2 regions of the Bacillus sp. D48C genome follow, and region 2 is predicted to be linked to the other one. Evidence: riboswitches for the same ligand, from Rfam matches in the RefSeq annotation. Region 2 holds a riboswitch; the other holds the start of a gene.
The links. A riboswitch is a leader RNA that binds a small molecule or an ion and turns the genes downstream of it on or off. The one in region 2 is predicted to bind S-adenosylmethionine.
Positions count from the first base shown of each region.

Region 1 (10,654 bases), on a different contig from region 2:
TTCAGAAAAGGAGAATTTATGATGAAAGAAACACAGCAATGGACGTCGAAAATAGGCTTTGTACTCGCAGCAGCCGGAGCCGCAGTAGGTCTTGGTGCGATATGGAAATTTCCATATGTTGCAGGTAATGGCGGGGGAGGAGCATTCTTCCTTGTATTTTTACTATTAACTTTATTTATAGGTATGCCTCTTCTAATAGCGGAGTTTGTTATTGGACGTAGCACGCAAAAAGAGGCGGTTACAGCTTATAAAGTATTAGTGCCAAATAGCAAATTATATCCTTGGATTGGTCGTATGGGAGTTGTTACTTGTTTTAGTGTACTATCTTTTTATAGTGTTGTAGGTGGATGGATTTTACTTTATTTATATTATAGTGTGACAGGCAGTTTCTGGAATGGAGTAGCTGATTATGGACAATTGTTTGGTGAAACGATTTCAAATCCGTTAAGTGCGATTGGAGCACAATTTATCTTTATGCTTTGTACAATTTTTGTCGTAAGTAAAGGTGTAGAGAAAGGTATAGAAAAGGCAAGTAAGTACATGATGCCGCTATTATTTATTTTATTTATAGCGATTATTGTTCGTGCGTTAACACTCGATGGTGCTTTTGCTGGAGTAGAGTTCTTCTTAAAGCCAGATTTTTCAAAGCTTACAGCAGATACGATTTTATATGCGATGGGACAATCTTTCTTCTCGCTAACTGTAGGTGCCTCGGTAATGGTAACGTATAGTTCGTATTTAAAGAAAGAAGAACATTTAGCGAAATCAGCAACATCTATTGTAAGTTTAACTGTTTTTGTTACAGTACTTGCAGGATTAGCAATTTTCCCAGCGATTTTCGCATTAGGAGTTAAACCGACTGAAGGACCGGGATTACTGTTTATCGTCCTTCCAGCAGTATTTGCAAAAATACCATTTGGTCAATTTTTCTTTATTATGTTTTTAATTTTATTCTTCTTTGCGACTTTAACATCAGCAATTTCAATGCTTGAAATTGTAGTAGCATCTGTTGCGAAAGGTAATGAGAAGAAGCGTCCGTCAGCATCATTATTAATTGGTATTCTTATTTTTGCAGTCGGTATTCCATCAGCGTTATCATTTGGAATAATGAGTGACGTGAAAATATTCGGGAAAACATTTTTTGATTTAGTCGACTTTTCAGTAAGTAACGTATTGCTGCCGTTAGGAGTACTAGCTATTTCATTATTTGTACCAAATAAAATGAGTAAAGAATTGTTGATGAAAGAATTAGAAGTGACGGAAACGAAAGGGAAAACGTTATTTAACATTTGGTTCTTCTTACTTCGTTATGTCATTCCGGTAACTGTAATAATTGTATTTTTAAATGCGATAGGTATATTTAAAATGTTTGCATAAAAAAGACGGGGATCTACCGTCTTTTTTATGTTGATGAATGTAATAGCCGATTATACGCTTTATAGGCTGTGGTGACTGCGAGGAATGAACCGATTAAAAATAAAACTGAGCCGCCAAATGTAAATATCCGGCCGATATATGTCGTTCTAGCTTCTTCTATTTTTTGTTGTAATTGCGTATTCATATGGATCACCTCGTAAACTATAGGCATTTAGTTATAGTTTATGTAGAATGCCTATATTGTGTGAAGTGTAAATAAAAAACCTCGGTAGGCACCGAGGTTTTTTATAATCCGATATAAGGAGATGGGTCAACTGCGTTTGTCTTGCCGACATTCCATTCTCCAAGATGAAGTTCGAAGTGTAAATGTTGTCCGTATGATTGGCCCGTATTCCCCATAAATCCAAGCTGATCGCCTTGTTTTACAGTTTGTCCATTCGATACGGAACGGCTATTCATATGAGCATATACTGTCGTATATGTTTTTCCGTTTATACGGTGAGATAAGTACACTACGTTTCCGTAACTAGATGATAATTCTGAGCGAATAACAACGCCATCTGCAGCAGCGATAATTGGAACCGTTCCCGAAGCAGCGATGTCAATTCCTTTATGGTTATCTAAAGAACGTACACCGAATCCGGATGTTTTTGATCCAGCTGCTGGTTTGATAAAGCCACCGATATTTGTATCATGTGGTGTTGGAGCTGCTTGAGTTGCTTGAGCAGATTTAGTAGCTTGTTGTTTGCGAGCCTCTTCTGCCTGGCGAGCTTCTTCCGCTTTACGAGCTTCTTCGGCACGTTTTTCTTCTTCAATTGCTTTTTGAACAGCTTGACGTTGATTTTCTAAAATACCTTTGGATTCTTCTAATCCTTCAATCTCTGAATCTACTTTTGCTACTTTCGTATGTAGATCGTTAATAAGAGTTTGTTGCTGTTGTTGGTTATTTTGTAATTCTTGCTGTTTTTGTTCTAGTTTTTGCTCAGATTCTTTCAGTTGTTGTTCTTTTTTCTCAACAGCTTCTTTTTCTGTAGTTACAGCATTTTGATCAGATGTTTGTTTTTTTACAATATCTGTATCGTTGTTTAATATTAAACTTACGGAGTACATATTATCAACAAGATCAGCAATGTTTGTAGAGTTTGTTAATACTTCTGTAATGATATTTGTACGCGGTTTTTCTTGCATAGATTGTAATCGTTGTTTAATAACTTCCTGACGTGTATCTATGTTTGTTTGTAATTGTTCTATATGTTTCTTTTTGTCAGTAATTACTTGTTGTGTTTTGCTAATTTCTTTTTTTGTATCGTTTAATTCAGCCTCGTTTTTATTAATAGAAGTAGTTAATTCATCGATTTTCTTCTGTAATTCTTGAATTTCTTTTTCTATTTGTTCTTTCTCGACTGATTTATTTTGTAAGTCACTTTGTTTGCCTTCTAATTCAGATTGAATGTTAGTTAATTTATCTTGATTCGTTTCAGCGTATACGGGTGAAAGTAACGGGGAAGCAAAAATCGTTCCTGCTGCTAAAACACTAAACGCTGCAAATTTCTTTTTCATTGTTGTCTGACTCCTTTCCCTATGAATGTTATATATCATAAGAAGAAGGGTGTCTATCGTTGTAATCATAATGTAAAGAAAACTTTATAAAATTGCTAAGTTTTGTCGGAATTTATCATTTTTCAACTTTAATTGTCATAGTACTTACATTTTATTTATATGTGTAACAAAGGTAAATTTTTGATTTATTTGTAAAATGCAGGAGGGAAGTAAGAGTTTTTATGGGGTGAAATATTACTTAGAAAGCCAATGAAATACTAGTAAGGAATCGTTCTCATGTGAGGTTTTCTGACATGAGTTTATTTTTTGTCAAGAAAATTATTTGTGTTCGAGCAAAGTTATTTTGTTGTCAGATTTTAAATTTTGATTTATGATTTTTAACAGGGACAAAATGTAGTGAATTGTCGAATAATATGTAATACTCTTAATTTCTTAGTTTTATAGAGATAGAATGAGAGATAGAGTGACACATCGAAGAGGGGGTTACAACAAATATGAAAAGAATAGGACTTGCATGGCAAATATTAATAGGACTTGCACTTGGTATTGCAGTTGGGGCGATTTTCTTTGGCAATCCGGCTGTAGTGAGTTATTTACAACCAATTGGTGATATTTTCATCCGATTAATTAAAATGATCGTTGTACCGATTGTTGTAGCAAGTATTGTTGTTGGGGTTGCTGGTGTTGGCGATGTTAAAAAACTAGGTCGACTAGGCGGAAAAACAATTATTTACTTTGAAATTATTACAACAATTGCAATTATTGTTGGTCTATTAATAGCGAATATTTTCCAACCAGGAAAAGGCGTGAATATGGAGCAGTTAACAAAGACAGATATTTCAAAATATACACATACAACAGAGCAAGTACAAAGTCATTCATTTGCAGATACATTTGTAAATATTGTTCCAACGAACATTATGAAGTCATTAGCTGACGGAGATATGCTTGCTATTATATTCTTCTCTGTACTATTTGGTTTAGGTGTAGCAGCAATTGGTGAAAGAGGAAGACCAGTTCTTCAATTTTTCCAAGGTGTAGCTGACGCAATGTTTTATGTAACAAACCAAGTTATGAAATTTGCACCATTTGGTGTGTTTGCACTAATTGGTGTTACAGTTTCTACATTTGGTCTTGCTTCATTAATTCCATTAGGGAAATTACTAATTGTCGTATATGGAGCAATGATCTTCTTCGTCGTAGTTGTCTTAGGACTTACAGCGAAAATATTTGGAATTAACATTTTCCAATTCTTTAAGATTTTAAAAGACGAGCTGATCTTAGCGTATTCTACAGCAAGCTCAGAAACAGTTTTACCGAAAATCATGGAGAAAATGGAGAAATTCGGTTGTCCGAAAGCAATTACATCTTTCGTTATTCCGACAGGTTATTCATTTAACTTAGATGGATCAACTTTATATCAAGCAATTGCGGCGATTTTCTTGGCGCAAATGTACGGTATTGATTTATCTATTACACAACAAATTACATTATTACTTGTATTAATGGTTACCTCAAAAGGTATCGCAGGTGTACCGGGCGTATCATTCGTTGTATTATTAGCGACACTTGGTACAGTAGGTATTCCACCTGAAGGTTTAGCGTTCATTGCTGGTATTGACCGTATTTTAGATATGGCTCGTACAGCAGTTAACGTTGTAGGAAACTCTTTAGCAGCTGTAGTTATGTCTAAGTGGGAAGGTCAATATGACGCTGAAAAAGGACAAGCTTATTTAAAAGAGATTTCTGAAAAGGGTCAAGCTGCTTAATTATAATATGAACAAGCTCTCACATAATATGTGGGAGCTTTTCTGTATATAGAAGAGGAGCAGACATAATGAAACGTAAATATGGTGACGGTGCTTCGTGGAAGAGACTAATAGAAAAGAGTTATACGGTTAAGCAAGTGGAAGAGGGAATGCTCGGAATACTGGATATAAAAAAAGTGAGAGAGCCTAGTTGTAAAGAATATGATGGTAAAGAAATTTGTATTGCAAGTGATGGGTATACGTGGGTTCAATATTTCATTAATGGAAAGAACTTTGCGATTACAGCTATGTTAGATGATAGGCACAATTTAGTGCAATATTATATTGATGTGACGAAAGAATATGAAATAGACGATCGTGGTTTACCGTATTTTGATGATTTATATTTAGATGTAGTATTATTACCCAGCGGTAAGGTGTATATATTAGATGAAGAAGAGCTAGAGGATGCTTATAAAAGTGGCGATGTCACGAAGGAAGAGTATGAGTTAGCTTGGTACACTACGAAATGGATATTAGCAGCAATAAAAAATAGTGAATTTTATTGGATTTCAATATTGGAAGAAGAAATCGAAAAGTTAAAATGATTGTTGTATTCAAATTTTTGTATAATTACCAAAAAAATCTATACAAAAAATAATTGACTTTTGTTTTGTAAGCGAGTAAAGTTAGGGAAGAAATTATTATTAAAAAATAAATATGAAACCTTCTTATAAAGAGAGGCGGAGGGACTGGCCCTACGATGCCTCGGCAGCGGACTCGATTTCAGAGTGCTGTGCCAAATCCAGCAAGCGTGTGCTTGAAAGATGAGAAGAGTGTTTCTTATAGATGTATAAGACCTCTTCTCATCGGAAGAGGTCTTTTGTTATTCATTAGAAAAAGGTTGAAACTAGGGAGAGATGGTACTTTGAAAGAAACGAGAGGAAATGGTTTAGCTTTATTACCACTTGGGATATTTTTGGCGCTATTTATTGGTTCTGGAATTATTACAGGTGATTTCTATAAATTGCCGATACTTGTAGCGATTTCAATTGCTGTAGGAGTTGCTTTAGTGATGAATCGTAAAGAAAGTTTTAATGTGAAAGTAGAGCGGTTCGCTAAAGGTGCAGGAAATCCAGATATTATGATTATGGTATTAATTTTTGTGCTTGCTGGTGCATTTTCTGAAACTGCTAAAGGAATGGGCGGGGTAGATTCAACTGTTAATTTAGCGTTAACTATTTTACCGCCAGGATTTATCGTAGCTGGAATCTTTGTTATTGGTGCATTTATTTCATTAGCTATGGGGACTTCAATGGGAACAATTGCAGCGTTAGCACCAATTGCTGTAGGTATTAGTGGTCAAACTGATATCTCAATTGCGCTTACGATGGCTACTGTTGTTGGCGGAGCGATGTTTGGTGATAATTTATCATTTATTTCAGATACAACAATCGCAGCTGTTCGTTCACAAGGAACAGAAATGAAAGATAAGTTTAAAACGAACTTTTTAATTGTATTACCAGCGGCTATTATTACAATTGTACTATTAGTAATAGTTACTTCAGGAAGTGATACGCAGGTTAAAGCGCATAGCTTTGATTGGATAAAGATTTTACCGTACGCAGGAGTACTTATTACAGCTCTACTTGGCTGGAATGTACTTATCGTATTAACTGGTGGAACTGTACTATCTGGTGTTATCGGTCTTATAGATGGAAGTTACACGTTAGAAAGTTTCTTTAAAAGTGTAACGACTGGAATGGGCGGTATGATGGAGTTAGTATTACTTGCTATATTAATTGGCGGTATGGTTGAATTAATCCAATATAATGGTGGTATTCAATATTTAATGAATGTATTAACACGTAATATTCGTTCGAAAAAAGGAGCGGAATTTGGTATTGCTGGTTTAGTGAGTATGACGAATATGTGTACAGCAAATAATACGATTTCGATTATTTTTACAGGCCCGCTTGCAAAAAATATTGCGGATCAATATGAAATAGATCCTCGTAAATCAGCGAGTGTATTAGATCTTTTCTCATGTTGTGTGCAAGGGTTGATCCCGTACGGTGCCCAAATGTTAACGGCAGCAGGATTTGCAGCGTTATCTCCGGTTGAATTGTTACCATATGCATTTTATCCAATTTTAGTTGGAGTATGTGGGATTGTTTCTATTTTAATTGGGTTTCCAAGGTTTTCGAAAGTAGCTGAGAAAAAAAAGTATCATAAAACAGCTTAATCTAATATGAACGTTAGTAATTAAAAAACGTGCAGAGAATAGACTCTGCACGTTTTTTTGCGTAAAGGGCTGAATATGACTCGGTCTTAAGTCTGAGTTAAAAACGGTTCTTAAGCTCGTTATGGAAAGATGAAAAAATAGTTAAGATAAGAGTATCAAATCGAAGGGAGGCAAGCACAAGATGAAACAATTTCTAGCGTTTATCGCAGCCGGTATTTTGGCTTTAATTGCTCTTGGTAGTCTTGCTGGTATTGTAGGATTCGCAATCGGAGCAGGAGTTGTATATTGGAGCTATAAATCATTTGTGCGAGCTAAATCATTTTTTGGAAAGTTAGCTTGGGGTATTGTTGGTTTAATCGGTTTATCCATTGCACTTTCTCATTCACCAGCATTAATCGGTATCGCTGCTTTAGTGGTTTTATACTACGGATACCGTGAGTGGAAAAAAGAAAAAGATGTAGTTGTTGAATCTGCTCCAGAAAGTTCTAAACCATATAGCAACTTTGAAGATGAGTGGAACAAATTAATGAAAAACTAAAACAATAAATCAAATTATAATTAAAGTAGAAGAGAGGAAGATTTATAATGAAACAATCTTTATTCGGACGTGTACGCGATGCAATTTTAGCTGATTTTCATAACGTGTTAGATGAGAAGGAAAGAAAAAATCCAATTGCGATGTTAAACCAATATTTACGTGATAGTGAGCGTGAAATAACAAAAATTGAGAAGTTAATTGAGCGTCATAAAACATTAAAATCTAACTTCGCTCGTGAGCTTGAGCAAGCACGTTATTTCGTTAATAAAAGATCAAAGCAAGCTATCGTTGCTCAAGAAGCAGGCGAATTACAATTGCACGAACGTGCGTTAGAAGAGGTAGCTTATTATGAAGGGCAAGTAACTCGATTAGAAGAAATGTATGCAGGTGTTGTAGAGCAAATTGATGAGTTAGAGCGTCGTCTTTCTGAAATGAAAAATAAATTAAAAGAAATGCACGCAAAGCGTATGGAACTAATGGCACGTGAAAATATGGCACATGCAAATCGTCGGATGAATACTGCGATGCATAAAATGGATGAAAATAATCCGTTCTTACGATTTGAAGAAATTGAAGATCACATTCGTGACTTAGAAACTCGTATGAATGAAGGGCATGAGCGTGACACATTTGATATGAAAATTGCAAAACTTGAGCGTGAAATGAAAGAAAAGAATGATGTATCGTTAACGAAAGAGTTAACAAAATAATAGTAGTATATTATAAAACAGGCTTATGATATAGTGATAGGAGAAAAGGTGTTGGAAAGCAATGCCTTTTCTTCTATGTATATGTGACAAGAAGGGGGGGAGCTGAAGTGAAGAAACATTTTTCAAAGACACAATTAATGGGGATGCTCCTCATCATATTTGGGTTCGGTCTTTTTCTTGATATGATACTTGGACATTTTGAACCAGGTGGTCTCATTTTTGCATTTATTATGCTTATGTTTGGAAGGCATTATCGTAAAAAGAATCGTTATGTACGGGGGAATGTATTTTTATTTGTTGGTGGTATCGTATTTTTATTTTTCTTATTTTCATCAGCAGCATTTGTTCTTGTCGTATTTGCTTGTTTAGCTTTAATTGGTTATCAATTGATTCAACAAGGACATCAGCAAAAAGCAATGAAGGTTGAAATTAAAGAAAAAGGGATTATAGACGAAGAGAAGCAAATATATCGTACAGAACCATATTTGAAAAATATGTTTGTAGGCAATGTACGAATGATGGATCATATTTATGAACTTGAGGATATTAATGTTCAATATGGTGCTTGTGATGTGGAAATAGATTTAACAACTGCTATGATTCCAGAAGGAGAAACAGTAATTGTTATTCGAGGTGTCGTTGGTAATATTCGTTTATATGTGCCATATGATATTGAACTTTCTTTAAATCACTCTGTTATTGTCGGCCGTGTGCTCTTGCCAGGTCATGAAGAGACAGGGTTTAACCGCAATGTTACATTTAGAACAGAGCAGTATAAAGAGGCTCCTCGTCGTATTAAAATTATTTCTTCGCTTGTCGTAGGCGACACGGAAGTGAGGAAAGTATAATGAAGAAACAAAAAAATATTTCGTGGATGTATATTCGTTATTCTATGTTGTCCTCTGTTAGTATCGCACTCATTTGTACAATTGTATATGTTTGGAAAAGCGAGCAACAAGTGTATGATTTATTATGGAAGGAATCCATCGCTTCTGTTCCAATTGGCTTGTTTATTATGACTACAAGTTTACTTATCGGGGGAATTGTAGGATATGCAATCGGTTACTATATAGAGCAGCGTATACAAGGATTAAATACTTTTCTATTTGAAGTAGAGCGAGGGAATTTTCCGAGTGATGTTTCGTTTACTGCGGATGATGAATTTCATGAAGTGGAGCGAAAAGTAATCGTTCTGGCTCGTCGATTAGAGGAGCAAGCTGGACTCTTTCAAAAAGTAACGAATGAACGAGCTCATTGGAATGAAGAGATGAGACAAGAAGCGATTTCTCAAGAAAGGCATCGCTTAGCAAGGGAGTTGCATGATTCAGTAAGTCAGCAGCTTTTCGCAATGTCGATGATGATGTCAGCGATTAATGAACAAATAACTGAATTTCCAGATGTGACAAAAAAACAATTACAACTTGTTGAAAATATGGTTGTAAATGCTCAATCAGAAATGAGAGCATTGCTCCTTCATTTACGTCCTGTACAATTGGAAGGTAAGAAACTGACAGAAGGTATAGAGGAATTATTAACGGAATTATCGCGAAAACAACATATGAAAATTGAATGGCTTATTGAGCCAATAGAATTAAAAAAAGGTGTAGAAGATCATTTATTCCGTATTGTGCAAGAAGCGCTATCAAATACGTTGCGACACGCGAAGGCAAAGAAAACAGAAGTGCGCCTTCGAAAAATTGATCAATATGCGATTTTAAAAATCATTGATGACGGTGTTGGGTTTGAAGTAGGCGTTAATAAAGCCGGTTCCTATGGCTTAAGATCGATGCAAGAGCGTGTTCATGAAATTGGTGGGACACTCAAGGTACTGAGTTTCCCGGCCAAAGGTACACAAATAGAAGTGAAAGTACCGATTATGCTTGAGAGAGGGGGAGAAGTATGATAAAAGTATTGCTTGTCGATGATCATGAAATGGTTCGTATGGGTGTATCGGCATATTTATCTACACAACCAGATATTGAAGTGGTCGGGGAAGCTGAAAATGGAAAAAAAGGATCAGAATTAGCACTGCAATTAAGACCGGATATTATTTTAATGGACCTTGTTATGGATGAGATGGATGGTGTCGAAGCAACACGTGCTATTATTCAAGAATGGCCAGAAGCAAAAATTGTAGTTGTAACAAGCTTTTTAGATGACGAAAAATTGTATCCTGTTATTGAGGCTGGGGCGACTAGTTATTTATTAAAAACATCAAGAGCAAGTGATATAGCGGACGCTGTACGAGCTACTTATGATGGAGAAACGGTATTAGAGCCGAAAGTTACCGGGAAAATGATGTCCCGTATGCGTCAAAAGAAAGAGCAACCTTTGCATGAGGAGTTAACAGAAAGAGAGTCTGAAATTTTGTTATTAATTGCAGAGGGGAAAAGTAATCAAGAGATTGCAGATGAATTGTTTATTGCCCTCAAAACAGTAAAGACACATGTGAGTAATATATTAAATAAACTAAATG
Region 1 covers NZ_JBKFAQ010000005.1:235,207-245,860, forward strand. The annotation lists gene ACLBXA_RS15385 (sodium-dependent transporter) at 22-1,377, shown strand; gene ACLBXA_RS15390 (hypothetical protein) at 1,403-1,561, opposite strand; gene ACLBXA_RS15395 (murein hydrolase activator EnvC family protein) at 1,663-2,937, opposite strand; gene gltP (glutamate/aspartate:proton symporter GltP) at 3,432-4,706, shown strand; gene ACLBXA_RS15405 (DUF402 domain-containing protein) at 4,775-5,293, shown strand; SAM riboswitch class I at 5,414-5,519, shown strand; gene ACLBXA_RS15410 (Na+/H+ antiporter NhaC family protein) at 5,614-6,930, shown strand; gene ACLBXA_RS15415 (lmo0954 family membrane protein) at 7,112-7,468, shown strand; gene ACLBXA_RS15420 (PspA/IM30 family protein) at 7,516-8,178, shown strand; gene liaF (cell wall-active antibiotics response protein LiaF) at 8,286-9,026, shown strand; gene ACLBXA_RS15430 (sensor histidine kinase) at 9,026-10,081, shown strand; gene ACLBXA_RS15435 (response regulator) at 10,078-10,654, shown strand, end outside.
Region 1: it holds a riboswitch for S-adenosylmethionine, as region 2 does, so the genes downstream of both, ACLBXA_RS15410 (Na+/H+ antiporter NhaC family protein) here and ACLBXA_RS27045 (MetQ/NlpA family ABC transporter substrate-binding protein) in region 2, are expected to answer to the same signal.

Region 2 (10,654 bases):
ACCGAGGTGCAGTTTCGCTTCCGCATCAGGATTTGTACCTGACATCGTTACATACCCTGGAATTGTCTCAGCTTTACGCGCTTTAAAAAATCCTGAAACTTCAATCGGCGCTACATATAAAGCTTCGCCGTTTACCATTTGTGGCGTTAATTCTCCTAGCTCAAAATAAGCTACTTTCGGAATATCACCAAATACTTTTTTCATCTTATTCTCCGCTGTCTTTGGCGGCACTGTAAACGGCTGGTCATTTTCAGTAAATGGCTCTGAAATATCTTTCTCTACCTTAACAACAGAATCATATTTCTTTTGCGAGATTACTATATCGTGCAAATAACCAAAGTAACCGTAACTTGCGAGTAAAATAAACATTAGAAGTCCTTTTAACGTACCTTCTAATTTACCTATTTGATCTTGTGAAAATAAAACAAGCCCAATTAAAATTGCTACTGCAACAGAATAATGAGTAAGAATCGAATCTACTCGATCATCAATTAGCCAAAAGTATTCATAGATTGCAATACCTATCCAAAATAAAACAGGAATAACTAAAATAGATGATTTCTTACCCTTTACAACCTTCTTATCTCCCTTCTTATCCACTGCTCGAAGCTTACTACTACTTCTTGTCCATGGAATCAAAAACAAAGTAAGAATAGCTAAAACTACAAATTTCATCAAAGGCACTGTCCCCTTTTCTTTTGTATTCCCTTTTAGTATAACAAATAAAGGGTATTAAGGTGAAAATAGGAATAGTTATATTTTTTTACTACTTAATACAATCCCGCTTACTACATATAGAATAGATGCAATATAAAAAATTGTACCAATCGTAAAGAAATCTACTAAATATCCCGTGGCAATAACCGCTACTGCTCCGCCAATGGATGTCCATACATGGTATTTTCCAATCTCATAACCAGCCTTTTCCTGCGCAACCTTTCGTGCTAACGAAGTCTTCTCAGTATTACGCTGCACAGCACCTAAAACTCCCATTACAATTTGAAGAAGATACACATGCCATACTTCCGTGGCAATCGGAAAACAAAGCATTAAGATTGCCATGGACCAAGCGTATATTATTAATAATTTTTTATCACCTACTTGATCAGATACCTTTCCCACTAGTGGATATACAAGTGCTGATGTTAAAGCAAATAAGCCATACGCCCAGCCAAATTGCGAGAAGCTATTTCCAACGTTTCGAAGCAATAATATATAAAAAGGAAATACCATACTTCCTGCCATCATGATGATACTTTGCGAAGCTACAAATCTTCTATATGTCATTTCGTATACTCCCTATAAAATAAATTCACAAATCTCTCTTCTGAATCTACTTCCTTCTTTTTCTTGAGAAATTCTTCAATACGAGGATATGCCTTCTTTAACTGCTCTTTCGTTGGATAAGAATAATACGGCAAATAGTAACTACCGTTATGCTTTAAAGTAACATCAATCATCTTCCGAATGACATCCTCTGTTTTCTTTATCTCACTATCTGAGCGTCCCTGGTTAATTAAAAGAACCAGCGCAAACATATCATCTTTCGCATAGGACAAAACTGCATTTTCATTCTTTTCCACGTAACGAATCGTAATGTTGAGCAAATTAAACTCTTCTTCATTTAATACGTTACGTAAATCATCTATATACTCCGTGAAAGCATCTATAGGCACAAAGTATTCTTGTAACACTTCGGTCCTATTTGGATTTTCATATTCCATAAAAGCACTATCTGATCTCATAACATTATTACGCGTCTCATACTTTCCATCTGTACGTTCAAAATAACCTCTTTGTATATTCCAAAATGTATTCTTTCCCCAATCACTATAACGTGATAACCCAAGTAAAAATTTCGGTGCAGCTATAATATTTTCTTCCTTTAATTCACTGTACTCTTCTCTCATATTTTGATTTTGTGCCAAAGTATAATCTGTCACATACATCTCTTTTAAAAATGAATTTGGAGCAACAGAAATACGTGCTAAGTGCATACGAACATTCTCATCTCTTTTCACTTTCTCTTTGAAATAAGATGCGTATTCTTTATAATCTATCATTCTCGTGTGCATTTCATATAATTCATCATCTGTTAACTTCAGCGTCACATCTAAAATAACTCCAAATAAACCGTAACCACCAATGACATATGGAAATAACGCTGCATTTTCTTCTCTACTTACATTACGTACCGTGCCATCTGCCATTAACAATCTAAATGACTCTATTGTATCAATCAGTGCCTCATGACGAATATCACGCCCGTGTACATTTACACTTAATGAACCACCAACAGTAAAAATATTTTGAGACTGCATGACCTGTACCGCAAGGCCATATGGATTTATTTTCTTCTGAATATCATTCCACGTGACACCACTTTGAACTGTAATCCGCTTCTTCTCTGGATCAAATTCTAATATTTTATTATATCCTTTCATATCGAGCATCGTACCATTCGGATAATATGTCTGTCCTCCTTGGCTATGTTGCATACCTGCAATGGAAATTTTCTCTCCTGAAACTTTTGCATCTCGCACTAATTTTATTAACGAGTGCTCTTCCGTAGCACTTTCAACTCGTTTTATTTTTGTCGGAAGCAATTTACCTACATCACTCATAATAGGATGATCAATTTGTTTTTTATACGTATGTACAGACGTTGCAAGCAAAACCGTATATGCCGCAATGACCACTGCTATCTTTCTTTTTTTCAAAGGACACTCTCCTTATTAGCAACAAAAAGAGATACCCGTTCTTTCAGGTACCTCTCTTGACAGTGATTACTTTGCTGCTGGCAATTGTATTGGATCAAATTTATCATACGATGTAAACTTCGCATCCGTAATAATGTGCGCTTTATCCTCACCATTGCTACTCATAACCATATCTATCTTTGCTGATTCATATTTAAAATCTTTTGTAATAATATATTCTCCATCTATTTCTTCTATCTTTGCATTTTGGCCTTGTAGCATTTGTTTCTGCTTTTCATCCATACTAGCTAACATACTCTCTGTCTCTTGCCCTTTTAATGCAAACTTCAGCTTATAATTATCTCCACTTTTCTCCATCTTCACTTTATTTAAAATTTCCGATGGAATCTCTAAATTATCTACCATTCCTTGAGTCGCATTCATTCCGTTAGCATTTAATTGTTCCTCTGGTACAGACATAACTTCACCCGAATTAGGATTTTTCACCTGACCAGCAATTTTTCCACCCACATCATAAACAATAACCTCTGTACCAGAAACATTCATTTCAGAACGAGAGTTTTTTTTCTTCGGCTCTAGTTGCATTTTAGCCTTCATTACATTCATCTCTGTTCCTTCAGCCTTTATTCCCACATCATATGTCATCGTTACATTTTCTTCGTTTTTAAAAGCTTCATTCGCTTTATTGAAAACATCCTTCGCTGTTAATTCCTTTTCTTTCTGCACAGCTTCTTTTTTCGGTTCATCAGTCTTTTTTGTTTCCTCATTACTACACCCTACTCCTAGACCAACTGCAAGTACTAAACTTGAAATTAAAATAAGTTTTTTCATAACGTCCCCTCCTTCCCAAAAATAATATCATCTCTTTTCCTATGAAATCTATATAATTCGTAATATTCTTCTTTAATTTTTTTCCTATATAGCAACATGTTTGAGAAAAAGTTTAAATATGATGTAAATAATAACAACTCATTTCAGGAGGTCATTATGAAAGCAATTATTTGCACAAAGTATGGACCACCTAATGTTCTCCAGATTCAAAATGTAGAAAAGCCTAAACCTAAAAAAAATGAAGTATTAGTTAAAATTCACGCAACAAGTGTATCGACTGGAGATTGTAGAATACGTGGCTTTAATAGCCCCCTCTTATTTTGGATTCCTATGCGGATCATATTAGGTTTCAGAAAACCGAGGAAACCTATACTTGGCGTAGAGTTATCCGGTGAAATCGAAGACATTGGAACAGATGTAACACAATTTAAAAAAGGAGATCCAGTTTTTGCATTAACAGAACTAAACCTTGGTGGTTATGCCGAATACACATGCGTGCATGAAAGTGGATTAATAGCATTAAAACCTACCAATGTGACATATGAAGAAGCTGCCGTTATTCCTTTTGGCGGAACTTCAGCATTGCACTTCCTTAGAAAAGGACAGATAAAAAAAGGGCAACGAGTACTTATATACGGCGCCTCTGGTTCAGTAGGGACAGCTGCCGTACAACTTGCTAAATACTTCGGGGCGACTGTCACAGCTATTTGTAGTAGTTCGAATTTCGATTTAGTTACAGCCTTAGGGGCAGACAACGTAATTGATTATATGAAAGAAGATTTTACTAAGCAGGGCGAGCACTACGATATTATATTTGATGCAGTTGGAAAATATAAAAAGTCTCTTTGTACAGATGCATTAATGCCTAATGGAAAATATGTATCTGTGAATGGAATGATGGCAAAGGTCAGTAAAGAAGATATGAACCTACTAAAACAACTAGCTGAAACAGAAAAGCTAAAACCTGTTATTGATAGAACTTACCGATTAGAAGAAGTTGTAGAAGCCCATACGTATGTAGAAATGGGCCATAAGAAAGGAAATGTTTCGATTACCTTAAAATAAAATATATTCTGAAAATATCATTGACAATTCTTTTTGTACGATTTACTATTAGTACCATATTCAAAACTACATACACATACTCTTATCAAGAGTGGCGGAGGGACTGGCCCGATGATGCCCGGCAACCGAGCTTATAACATATAAGCTAAGGTGCTAATTCCTGCAAAACGAGTTTTCGTTTTGGAAGATAAGAGAGGAATCTATTTCGTCTATTCGGCACCTCTCTTATTTTTGGGAGGTGCTTTTTATTTTGGAACGTATATGAAGGGGGATTTATAGATTGAAAAAGGTATTATTAAGCATTGTAAGCGGAGCAGTATTATTATTAGGCGCCTGTAGCGTGAGTTCAGATAAAGAGGTAAAAGCATTAGACGAGAAAAAGATTACTGTCGGTGTAACAGGTGGACCACATGAACAAATTTTTGAAAAGGTAAAAGAAGTTGCAGCAAAAGATGGTCTCGAAATTGATATAAAAGTATTTAATGATTATGTAGCGCCAAACGTATCTTTAGATGAAAAAAGCCTTGATGTAAATAGCTACCAAACGAAATCGTATTTAGATGTATTTAAAGCTGAACGCAATATGAAATTAGCTGAAGTATTTTCAACAGTAACATTCCCTATGGGCGTATATTCTAAAGATATAAAAGATGTAAAAGACTTAAAAGAGGGCGATGCAATTGCTGTACCAAATGACCCAACGAATGAACTTCGAGCTTTAAAATTATTTGAAAAAGCAGGGGTTTTAAAAGTTGATCCAAAGGCTACAGAAAAAGCGACTGCAAAAGATGTAATTGAAAATCCAAAAAAATTAAAGATTGTCGAATTAGAGGCATCTCAATTACCAACGCAACTAAGTGAAGTGAAAGCAGCTGCAATTAACACAAACTTTGCATTAGGTGCAAAATTAAGTCCAGCGAAAGATTCTATTTTCCGCGAAGGAAAAGATTCACCATATGTGAACTGGGTCGTTGTTCGTACTGAAAATAAAGATGATGCCGTTGTAAATAAATTAAAGAAAGCTTATCAATCTAAAGAAGTAAAAGAGTTTATCGAGAAAAAATTTGATGGTTCAGTTTTACCATCTTGGTAGGAGCTGACGATAATGATTGAATTAAAAAATATATCCAAAGTATTTACAACAAAAAAAGGGAATGTTGAGGCTCTTAAGTCTACTTCCCTTAAAGTAGAAAAAGGCGAGGTATTTGGAATCATTGGGTATAGTGGCGCTGGTAAAAGTACATTGATTCGATGTGTAAATTTATTAGAAAAACCAACGACAGGAAATATCATTGTAAACGAACAAGACTTAACAACGTTATCGACAAAAGAACTAGCAAAAGCGAGACAAAAAATCGGAATGATCTTTCAAGGATTCAATTTACTTAAAACTGTTAGCATCTATGAAAACATTGCATTACCTTTACGCCTTGCTGGTATTCCAAAAGTGGAAATTAAAAAAAGGGTAGAAAAATATTTACGCATTGTCGATCTTTTCAATCGAAAAGATGCTTATCCAAGTGAACTTTCTGGCGGTCAAAAACAGCGCGTTGCAATTGCACGTGCACTATCACATGAGCCTGAAGTGTTATTAAGTGACGAAGCAACGAGTGCTTTAGATCCAGAAACAACTGATTCTATTCTTGATTTGTTATTAAAGATTAACGAAGAAATTGGAATTACGATTTTACTCATTACACACGAAATGAATGTTATCCAACGTATATGCGACCGCGTTGCCGTTATGGAACATGGATCTGTAGTCGAAAGCGGGACTGTGAAAGATATTTTCACAAACCCACAACATGTAACAACGAAGAAATTTGTAAATAGCGCATTTGCAGCGAAAATTCCAGAAGAGGTACAGAAAGAACTACAAAGTACTGGAGAAATTGTAACACTTTCTTTTATAGGAAGTTCTTCAGGGGAACCAGCACTAGCTGTCGCCACAAAACGTTTCCAAGTATATCCAAATATTTTATCTGGTAATATTACACAGTTAAAACATGAGGCATATGGGAAACTTGTCGTTCATATGCAAGGTGAAAAAAATGAAGTAAACCGTGCTTTAGCATTCTTACAAGAGAAAGGTATCATCGTAGAGGGAGGGAAAACAGACTATGGAAAACAAGTCCTTTTTGGATGAATGGAGTAAAGTCATATGGGAAGCCACAATCCAAACCTTTCAAATGACATCTATTTCATTACTCATCTCGATCCTTATTGCACTGCCACTTAGTGTAACACTTGTTTTAACAAGACCTGGTGGACAGCACGAAAATAAAATCATTTATCCTATTCTTAATACAATTATTAATATAATTCGCTCTCTTCCATTTATCATTCTATTATTCTTCATCTTACCTTTTACAAAGTTTCTAATGGGAACATCCATTGGCGTGCAAGGTGTGATCGTACCGCTTGTCGTCTTCACAGCTCCTTATATCGCACGTTTAATGGAGACAGCCTTACTAGAAGTAGATCGCGGTGTTATTGAGGCCTATCAAGCAATGGGTATCTCTACTATTAAAATCATTTGGCACGTCATGGTGAAAGAAGCTCGTCCCTCCCTTGTACTTGGATTAACAATTGCAACAATTGGCTTAATTGGCGCAACAGCAATGGCTGGACTCGTAGGTGCTGGAGGGCTAGGGGACTTGGCATACCGCTTCGGACATTTACGCTATGAACCTGAAGTAATGTATGCAACAGTCTTTATTTTAATTATCCTCGTTCAAGGATTACAGTCTTTAGGGAATGGTGTTGCACGAAGATTGAAGAAAGATTAAAAAAAGAAGGCATCTCACCAGGGTGAGATGCCTTCTTTTTTTATCTTTTAAATCCACCTTCTGAATGAATAACTTGCCCAGTAATCCACTCAGCTTCTTCACTTACTAAAAATTTAATGAGTCTAGCTGCATCCTTTGGCTCACCAATTCTGCCAAAAGGAAACATCGGCTTTAACCCTTGTGTTATCTCTTCAGTCATCCATCCTGTATCGGTTGGTCCTGGATTAATTGCATTCACTGTTATTCCTAAATGAGCTACCTCTGCTGACAATGTACTAGTAAGAGCATCAATAGCTCCCTTCGTTGTCGCATAAGCTAGTTCTCCTGCCATAGGACCTTGAAATTGCCCCGAAGTAATATTAACAATTCTACCACCAGATTTCTTATCAAATCTCCGGGCAAATTGACTACTTAACAATGTAGTCGCACGGATATTTACCATGTAATGCTTATCTAGTTCTTCAGCAGTCAACGTAGAGAAATCATTATTCGTAGAATATGCTGCATTATTAATTAATATATGAGGGTACCCTAATTGTTCAGTAACTTTATTTATAAGCTCTTTCGGTGCATCATTCCGAGTTAAATCTAACTCCATGCTCGATACTCTAACACCGTTTTGCAATAGCTCTTCTTTTAATTGTATTTGTTCATTTTTATCGACGCCCCAAGGCATCTCTTTATCGTAAGCTGTCCAATACGTAAAAAACATATTGTATCCTGCTTCAGCTAATTCTTTACAAATCGCTGCCCCAATACCATCTAGACGACTTACCCCTGTAACAACTGCTACTTTATTTTTTAATTGATTCATCATATACTCCTCCAAGTTTAAAGGGCGCATACTTTATATAAGAGATATAAAATTTCCCACAAAAAAAGACAGATACATAAAATAGGCATCTATCCTTACAAAAGGGATGTACAAGCCAAATATGCAGTCCTTGGATGATTTACAGATAGCTAAATAAACCCTCACTTATGAGAGAAAAATTCATCTATCTAATTTCTAATCATTACAAGTTCATCCACATATTAAGTCTTTGTCCCCTTTACATATATCTCTATTCTTAGTTTACCAAAACAGATAAAATGTTACAAAAAATAAAACAATTACTCACAACCTATCCTTGTTCACATTCTCTTCATTGTGAATCTTTTCACATTGAATATATAATAAACTTGTAAATACAATATTGGAGGGATTTCAATGATTATCAATTTTTTAAGAACTGATAAACGTGCTACTTTCATATTATTACTTTTACGTCTTTACATAGGATATACATGGCTCGCTGCTGGGATAGGCAAAGTCTTCGGACAATCTTTTGACGCAAGTGGTTTTCTAAAGGGTGCTATTGCTCAAGCATCAGGTGACCACCCTGCAGTACAAAGTTGGTGGGCAGATTTTCTTCAACATTTTGTCCTTCCAAACGCAGACCTATTTAGCTTTTTAGTTCAATGGGGAGAAATTTTAGTAGGTCTAGGTTTAATTTTAGGCGGATTAACAAAAACAGCTGCATTTTTCGGAATCATAATGAATCTTTCATTTTTATTAAGTGGAACTGTTAGTGTAAACCCAAACCTGCTTATTTTGACTATATTCATTTTAGTTGCAGGGCAGAACGCTGGACGTATTGGATTAGATGGCTATATTTCCCCTAAACTTTTCCATAAAAACAACCACGGAACATATAAATTAAGTAAAACTGCGTAGTAACAGTTTACTTTTAAAATATAAATAAGAAAAAGAGCCTGAGTATAGGCTCTTTTTCTTATTTATCCTAATTTAAACTTTTAACGAGCCACGAAAACCTCTGGCAGCATAGTAAGAGTCTGCTCCATTGTGGTACACGAAAACATGTCCGAAGCGATAATCGCAAAATAGAGCACCACCGAGTTCTCGAATATCTGAAGGTGTTTGTACCCAGCTTGATGATTTCATGTCGAAATCCCCAAGTTTTTGCAATTCCCGATATTGTTCTTCAGTTAATAGTTCAATGCCCATAGCATTTGCAACATCAATAACGTTATTTTCTGGTTTATGTTTTTTTCTTGATTCTAACGCTTCAAGATCATAACAAAGACTCCTGCGGCCTTTAGGACTCTCCTTTGAACAATCATAGAAAGTATACTCGTCCTTTTCTTCATCATAACCAACAACATCCGGCTCACCGCCAGTTACTTCCATTTCATTAAGTGACCACAATTTTTCATTATTAGTAGTCAGCTTCGCTTCAACTTTAGCCCATTCAAGACCTTCATGGCGGTTCATGTTTTTCTCAAAACGAGCTTTCAATACTTTCAATAACTCTTCACGTTTTTCTACTAGTAAGTCATTTTTATTTCCTGTCATATTAATCCTCCCTGATATGTGTACGGATAGTAGTTTAAGTATATATTTTATAATAAATCATCTCAATATGAAGAGCGTTTCAACCTTATGTCTTTTACAAACATCCATTATAAAGTCCTAAAACCCTCTACACTCTCTCCAAGAATATAGTGTGAAAACCACATCAAATTCTGCTTCATAATAGCTACATTCATTCCCGGCTGATTAGGACTATATGCCATTCCTTTAAATATAATTAATTCTGTATCAACTTCCATATCCTTTAATCCTTGATATAGATCATATGCATTTGTAATTGGAATTCTTGCATCCTTTTCCCCATGTTGAATTAAGGTAGGCGTACAAGCTGATTTAATATACGTCATAGGTGATGTCTTCGTATATATCTCTCGATCATTCCATGGGGTATTTCCTAAATACATTCTAATAAAATAAGGGATATCTGTATTTACATAATGAGTACTCCAGTTCGTGATTCCGCCTCCAACTGAAATAGCTTTAAACCTGCTACTAAATGTAGAACAGAAAGCTGATATATATCCTCCGTTACTCCATCCCATAACTCCTACTTTATCATTATCTACAATCCCTTGATCAACTAGTTTATCCACCCCTGATATAACATCATCATAGTCAGCGATTCCCTGTTTTCTATAGTTTGCTTTTAAAAATTCATTACCATAACCAGAACTTCCTCTGTAGTTTGGCTCTAAAACGATAAAGCCTTTTTCGATAAACTGTTCAATCGGATATTTCTCATTGAAGCAGTCTGAAAATATCGGAAAGGATGCCCAAGCCGGACCGCCGTGAATTACTACTAATAAAGGAGATTTTTTATTTACGTCAAACTCTACTGGCGTTGATAAAACACCTTCTATTTCAAGACCATCACT
Region 2 covers NZ_JBKFAQ010000017.1:65,109-75,762, forward strand. The annotation lists gene ACLBXA_RS27020 (DUF3981 domain-containing protein) at 1-675, opposite strand, end outside; gene ACLBXA_RS27025 (MFS transporter) at 754-1,287, opposite strand; gene ACLBXA_RS27030 (FAD-binding oxidoreductase) at 1,284-2,720, opposite strand; gene ACLBXA_RS27035 (DUF6612 family protein) at 2,787-3,551, opposite strand; gene ACLBXA_RS27040 (NAD(P)-dependent alcohol dehydrogenase) at 3,708-4,616, shown strand; SAM riboswitch class I at 4,696-4,810, shown strand; gene ACLBXA_RS27045 (MetQ/NlpA family ABC transporter substrate-binding protein) at 4,897-5,709, shown strand; gene ACLBXA_RS27050 (methionine ABC transporter ATP-binding protein) at 5,722-6,762, shown strand; gene ACLBXA_RS27055 (methionine ABC transporter permease) at 6,737-7,405, shown strand; gene ACLBXA_RS27060 (SDR family oxidoreductase) at 7,446-8,222, opposite strand; gene ACLBXA_RS27065 (DoxX family membrane protein) at 8,616-9,122, shown strand; gene ACLBXA_RS27070 (DUF4256 domain-containing protein) at 9,195-9,761, opposite strand; gene ACLBXA_RS27075 (prolyl oligopeptidase family serine peptidase) at 9,869-10,654, opposite strand, start outside.